2 regions of the Streptomyces arenae genome follow, and region 1 is predicted to be linked to the other one. Evidence: predicted binding sites of a transcription regulator. Region 1 holds the regulator's gene; the other holds the start of a gene.
The links. The regulator HspR, encoded in region 1, represses chaperone genes until heat shock. The targets are predictions, from matches to a motif close to TTGAGNNNNNNNNNCTCAA.
Positions count from the first base shown of each region.

Region 2: the regulator HspR is predicted to act here: its motif matches at 1,886-1,904, upstream of dnaK (molecular chaperone DnaK).

Region 1 is NZ_JAKQYH010000068.1:145,814-149,159, forward strand. Features, by position in the region: gene dnaJ (molecular chaperone DnaJ) at 1-1,078, shown strand, start outside; gene MB828_RS31600 (heat shock protein transcriptional repressor HspR) at 1,084-1,530, shown strand; gene MB828_RS31605 (fibronectin type III domain-containing protein) at 1,605-3,260, opposite strand.
Region 2 is NZ_JAKQYH010000002.1:356,320-359,665, forward strand. Features, by position in the region: gene dnaK (molecular chaperone DnaK) at 1-1,839, opposite strand, end outside; gene MB828_RS01535 (OsmC family protein) at 1,973-2,398, opposite strand; gene MB828_RS01540 (vWA domain-containing protein) at 2,456-3,346, opposite strand, start outside.

The DNA of each region.
Region 1 (3,346 bases):
CGCCCGCGAGTTCCACCCGGACGCCAACAAGGGCAACGTCAAGGCCGAGGAGCGCTTCAAGGAGATCTCCGAGGCGAACGACATACTCGGCGACCCCAAGAAGCGCAAGGAGTACGACGAGGCGCGCGCCCTCTTCGGCAACGGCGGCTTCCGCCCCGGGCCGGGCGCGGGCGGCGGCAACTTCAACTTCGACCTGGGCGACCTCTTCGGAGGCGGCGCCCAGGCCGGGGGCGGCGGCTTCGGCGGCGGCGGCTTCAGTGACGTCCTGGGGGGCCTGTTCAACCGGGGCGGGGGCGCGGGCCAGCGCACCCAGCCCAGGCGCGGCCAGGACATCGAGTCCGAGGTCACGCTCAGCTTCACGGAGGCCATCGAGGGCGCCACGGTCCCGCTGCGGATGTCCTCGCAGGCCCCCTGCAAGGCCTGTTCGGGCACCGGCGACGCGAACGGCACCCCGCGTGTGTGCCCGACCTGCGTCGGCACCGGCCAGGTGGCGCGGGGATCCGGCGGCGGCTTCTCGCTGACCGACCCCTGCCCGGACTGCAAGGGCCGCGGCCTGATCGCGGAGAACCCCTGCCCCGACTGCAAGGGCAGCGGGCGCGCCAAGTCGTCCCGGACCATGCAGGTCCGCATCCCCGCCGGGGTGACCGACGGCCAGCGCATCCGGCTGCGGGGCAAGGGCGCACCGGGTGAACGCGGCGGCCCCGCGGGCGACCTGTACGTCATGGTGCACGTCGACACCCACCCGGTGTTCGGCCGCAAGGAGGACAACCTCACGGTGACCGTCCCGGTGACCTTCACCGAGGCGGCGCTCGGCGGCGAGGTCAGGGTCCCGACCCTGGGCGGACCGCCGGTCACCCTGAAGCTGCCCCCGGGCACGCCCAACGGCCGCACCATGCGCGCCCGCGGCAAGGGCGCGGTCCGCAAGGACGGCACCCGCGGCGACCTCCTGGTCACCGTCGAGGTGAGTGTCCCGAAGGACCTGTCGGGGAATGCTCGTGACGCACTGGAGGCGTATCGCGAGGCGACCGCGGGCGAGGACCCGCGGGCCGAGCTGTTCGAGGCCGCGAAGGGAGCATGACAGAGATGGACGGCCGTCGGCGCAACCCTTATGAACTGACCGAGGAAACCCCGGTCTACGTCATCTCGGTGGCTGCCCAGCTCTCCGGACTGCACCCGCAGACGCTGCGCCAGTACGACCGCCTCGGCCTGGTCTCCCCGGACCGCACGGCCGGGCGGGGCCGGCGCTACTCGGCCCGCGACATCGAACTGCTCCGCCAGGTGCAGGCGTTGTCCCAGGACGAGGGCATCAACCTGGCCGGCATCAAGCGCATCATCGAACTGGAGAACCAGGTCGTCGCGCTCCAGCAGCGCGTCGCCGAGCTCCAGGCGGCGGTCGACGGCGCGGCGGCCGCGATGCAGCAGCGGGAAGCCGCGGTGCACGCCTCGTACCGCCGCGACCTGGTGCCGTACCAGGAAGTGCAGCAGACCAGCGCGCTGGTGGTGTGGCGGCCCAAGAAGGCCAAGGACTGACCTGCGCGCGTACGAGCGGGGCCCGGAGGATCCTCCGGGCCCCTTCGTGTGTCACCGGCCGGCGAGCCGGTGTGTCACCGGCCCACGAAGAAGTCCAGCGACGAACTCTGTTCGCCCTGCCGCCCGTAGGCGTCCACGGCGTACACGGTCACCGTGCACGGTCCGTTGTACGGAGGCGTCCAGGAGAGGTTCCCGGTGGTGGACAGCAGGGTGCCGCTGACCCCGCAGGCACCGGCGACCTCCCAGGAGTACCCCTGGAGTCCGCGGTCCTCGTCGCCCGCGCCGGGCGCGGCCGTCACCCTGACCGGGGAGCGCGCCGGGATCCCCTCGCTGACCAGGGTGAGCTTCGGGGCGGCCGGGCCGGTCGCGGTGGCCGGGGAGAGCCGGTCGACGGTCGACTCCGCCGAGGGCGCCGACTCGGCGCCGTCCCCGTCCACGGCGGCGACGTAGTAGTACGCCTTGTGCCGCGGGGCCGAGGTGTCCTCGTAGGACGCGCCGGAGCTGCTCCCCAGCAGGGTCCAGGCGCCGTTGAAGACGGTCCGGCGGTACACGTGGTAACCGCTGACGGCCGGGTCCCCGGACGGGGTCCAGCTCAGGCCGGTGGCGGCGTCCGCGGGGGTGGCCGTGAGGCCGGCCGGGGCGGCCACGGCGGACGCCGCCGGGCGGGTGGCCGTCACGTGCGCCGAGACCGCGGAGACGTTCCCGGTGGTGTCGACGGCCTGGACGGTGTACGTGTAGGGCGTACCGGCGTCCGCGGTGGCGTCGGTGAAGCCCGGCAGGCCCAGGAACTCGGGCCCGTCCGGGTCGGGCTCGCCGCCCCGCGAGGCCCACAGCTCGTAGTGGTCGAGGTCCTGTGCCGAAGAGGCCTGCCAGGTCACGACGTTGCCCGCGGTGCTCGCGCGGACGGTCACCCCGGTGACCCGCTCCGGAGCGGTGCGGTCGGCCGTGGTGACCTTCTGGTCGGCCGTGCCCGCCGACACGTTGCCCGCCCTGTCGTAGGCGCGCACCTCGTAGTAGTAGACCTTCCCGTCCACGGGCAGCGAGCTGTCGGTGTACGACGTGGCGCCGGTGGCCGCCAGCGGTGTGCCGCCGAACGAGGTGCCCTGCGGGCGGCGGTAGACGCGGTAGCCGGAGAGGTCCATCTCCTTGTTCTTCGACCAGGTGAGCCGGGCCCTGCCGGTGGCGGCGTCGTACGACACCGTGGCGCCCGCCGGGGTGAGGGGCCTGACCTTGTCGACGCTCGCCGAAGTACGGGGCGTGTAGGCGAACTTGACCTTCGCGGCGCCGGTCCAGTTGACGTAGTCGACGCGAATCGTGTGCTTGCCGGACGGGACGGTCACGTTGACGGTCCTGCTCACCGTCCTGCTGGTGTTCTTCCACAGGTCGACACGGCGGGTGCCGTCGACGTAGACCCGGATGCCGTCGAGGCCGGAGGCGGCGAGCGCGAAGGGGCCGCCGGAGCCGAAGTCACGGGTGACGGTCCAGCGGACGCCGAAATTGTCCTTCGGGAGGCCGGAGGCGGGGGCCCCGCTCCAGCTCTGGTCGATCGCGCTGTCGCAGTCGGTCTTCTTCGGGGTGCCCTTGAACGTGGTGTTCGCGAACAACTGGCGTTTGTAGACAGGAGAGGTGCAGGCCGTGGCCGCGGATGCGGTGACGGCCGCGCCGCCGAGCAGGGTGCCGGCGGTGGCGAGCACCGCGGCGGCGGCCACGGTGCGGCTGGCTGGGTTCATTCGATCCTCTGGTCGTACTCCGTACACCGGTGTCAGCCGGTGCAGATGTCGACTCACGAGGAATGGACTTGGTTGTACTGATCTTT
Region 2 (3,346 bases), on a different contig from region 1:
GCCCCGCTCGTCGTCCACGATCTCCGCGTCCACCACACCCTCCTCGTCGTCGGCTTCCGGCGCCCGCCGCTCCTCGGCCGAACCGCCGGAGGCACCCGCGTACATGGCCTGCCCCACCCGCTGGCTGACCGTCGCCAGCTTCTCCACGCCCTGCCTCAGCTCCGCCGTGCCGGCGTCCCGCTCCAGCAGTGCCTTCAGCTCGGTGATCGCGGCCTCCACGTCGGCCTTCGTGTCGGCCGGCACCCGTTCCGCGTTCTCCCGCAGGAAGTTCTCGGTCTGGTAGACGAGTTGCTCCGCCTGGTTCCGGGTCTCCGCCGCCTCCCGGCGGCCGCGGTCCTCCTCGGCGTACTGCTCGGCCTCCCGCATCATCCGGTCGATGTCGTCCTTGGGAAGGGCCGATCCGCCGGTCACCGTCATCTTCTGCTCGCGCCCGGTGGCCAGGTCCTTCGCCGAGACGTGCATGATCCCGTTCGCGTCGATGTCGAACGCCACCTCGATCTGCGGCACACCCCGCGGCGCCGGTGGCAGACCCGTGAGGTCGAAGACGCCCAGCTTCTTGTTGTACGCGGCGATCTCCCGCTCACCCTGGTAGACCTGGATGCCGACGGAGGGCTGGTTGTCGGCGGCGGTGGTGAAGATCTCCGAACGGCGCGTCGGAATCGTCGTGTTGCGCTCGATGAGCCTGGTCATGATGCCGCCCTTGGTCTCGATGCCCAGGGACAGCGGGGTGACGTCGAGCAGCAGGACGTCCTTCACGTCACCGCGGATGACGCCCGCCTGGAGGGCCGCCCCGACCGCGACGACCTCGTCGGGGTTGACGCCCTTGTGCGGATCCTTGCCGGTGAGTTCCTTGACCAGGTCGGTGACGGCGGGCATCCGGGTCGAGCCGCCGACCAGGATGACGTGGTCGATCGCGGACAGCTGCACGCCCGCGTCCTTCACGGCCTGGTGGAACGGCTTCTTGCAGCGGTCAAGCAGGTCGGCCGTCAGCTCCTGGAACTGGGCTCGCGTGAGCTTCTCCTCCAGGTGCAGCGGGCCCTGCTCGGACGCGGTGACGTACGGCAGGTTGATCGAGGTCTCGGTGGCCGACGACAGCTCGATCTTCGCCTTCTCGGCGGCCTCCCGAAGCCGCTGCAACGCCATCTTGTCGTTGCCGAGGTCGATGCCCTGCTGCCCCTTGAACCGCTTCACGAGATGCTCGACGACCCGCTGGTCCCAGTCGTCGCCGCCGAGGTGCGTGTCGCCGTTGGTGGCCTTGACCTCGATCACGCCGTCGCCGATCTCCAGGAGCGACACGTCGAACGTGCCGCCCCCGAGGTCGAAGACGAGGACGGTCTGCTCCTCGCCGCGGTCGAGGCCGTAGGCGAGCGCGGCGGCGGTCGGCTCGTTGATGATCCTGAGCACCTTCAGGCCGGCGATCTCCCCGGCCTCCTTGGTGGCCTGCCGCTGCGAGTCGTCGAAGTAGGCGGGTACGGTGATCACCGCGTCGGTGACGTCCTCGCCGAGGTAGGCCTCGGTGTCCCGCTTGAGCTTCTGGAGCACCCGCGCGGACAGCTCCTGGGCCCGGTAGCGGGTGCCGTCCACGGACCCGCTCTCCGGGAACCGCCAGTCCGCGGCGCCCATGTGCCGCTTCACCGAGCGCGCGGTGCGGTCCACGTTGGTCACCGCCTGCCGCTTGGCCACCTCGCCGACCAGCACCTCGCCGTTCTTCGCGAAGGCCACGACCGACGGGGTGGTGCGCGCCCCCTCGGCGTTGGCGACGACGGTGGGTTCACCGCCCTCCAGCAGGGCCACCACCGAGTTCGTCGTACCGAGGTCGATCCCGACCGCACGTGCCATGTCCGTCCCCTTCCAACCGGGCGCTTCCCCGACTCCAGCACAAAACTTGAGCGGGCCGTTGTCAATGCCGGGTACCCCGGGAACACGGATGCCGCGCCCCGGAGCGGGACGCGGCATCCAGGGGAGGCGGAGATCAGGCGAGCTTCGCGTCCAGGGTGATCGTGGTGCCGGCGAGGGCCTGGCTGACCGGGCAGTTCTTCTTGGCGTCCTCGGCGGCGGCGGTGAAGCCGTCCGCGTCGAGCCCGGGGACGGTGCCCTCCACGGTCAGGTGGATGCCGGTGATGCCGGTGCCCGGCTGGAAGGTGACGTCGGCGTTGGTGACCAGCTTGGTGGGCGGGGTGCCGGCACCGGTCAGGGCGTGCGACAGGGCCATGGAGAAGCAGCTGGAGTGGGCGGCCGCGATCAGCTCCTCCGGGCTGGTCTTCCCGTTCGCCTCCTGCGAGCGGGCGGCCCACGTCACCGGCTGCTCGCCGATGTTGGAGGAGTCGAAGGTGATGACACCGCTGCCCTCGGTGAGGCTGCCTTCCCAGACGGTGTGTGCGGTACGCGTGGTAGCCACGGTTGTTCCTTTCGGGGGTGGACCGGTTTCGGGGACCCCATCCGATCACATCCCGGCTCAGCGCACGCGGAAGACCGGCCCCCTTGCATCGAAGGGCAGGCGGGCGCCCTGCGGGATCAGGTAGGCGTGCTCGCGGCGGACCCGCAGCACGTCGCACCAGCCGTCGGTGATGACGAGGACCGGGGCGGTGGGAGGGAAGTCCTCGGCGCGGTGCAGCAGGTCGATGCCGGGCTGGAGGACGGTGCCGCCGCGCCCGTGCACCCGGACCCGGCCCGCGATCTCGGTGACCGGGAGGTACCCGGCGTCATGGGGCACCACGTCGCAGAAGACGACCCGGGCGGCCGGGACGTCACGGGACTCGGCGTAGGAGGCGATAGCGCCGAGGGCCTTGCCGAGCAGGGTGCGGTCCATGGAACCGGAGGTGTCGAGGACCACGCCGAAGGTGCAGCGGGCCACCTCCTCAGGCGGGAAGTACCGGCCGGCGCGCGGGATGTCGGGGGTGGACGACTGCCGGCGCGAGGGCCGGGCGTACGACCGTACGGGCACCGGCCGTGGCACGAACTCGTCGAACCAGCGGGCGAGTCGGGCGTCCCAGGGCAGCGGCGGGTGGCTGAGCGCGCGGATCTCCTCGACCAGGCCGCCGGGCAGGAGGCCGCGGCCCTGCGCCCGGTGCAGGTCGAGGCCCTGGCCGAGGCCCCGGCGGTAGAACTCGTCGAGGTCGACACCGGGGCCGGGCGGCCCGAGGGGCGCGCCCAGCACGTCGCCGCGCCCCTTGCCGCGCAGGGTGGCCAGCCGGCGCAGCCGCCGCAGGTCGCCGGCGATCCGGTCGTACACCTCCTCCGCCGAGAGGTCCTTGAGCGCGGGGTCGTACAGCAGCCCCTCGGGCATGGTGCCGACCTGCATCTCGGCCAGCCAGCCGTTGATGACGTAGTCGCAGGCGACGTTGAA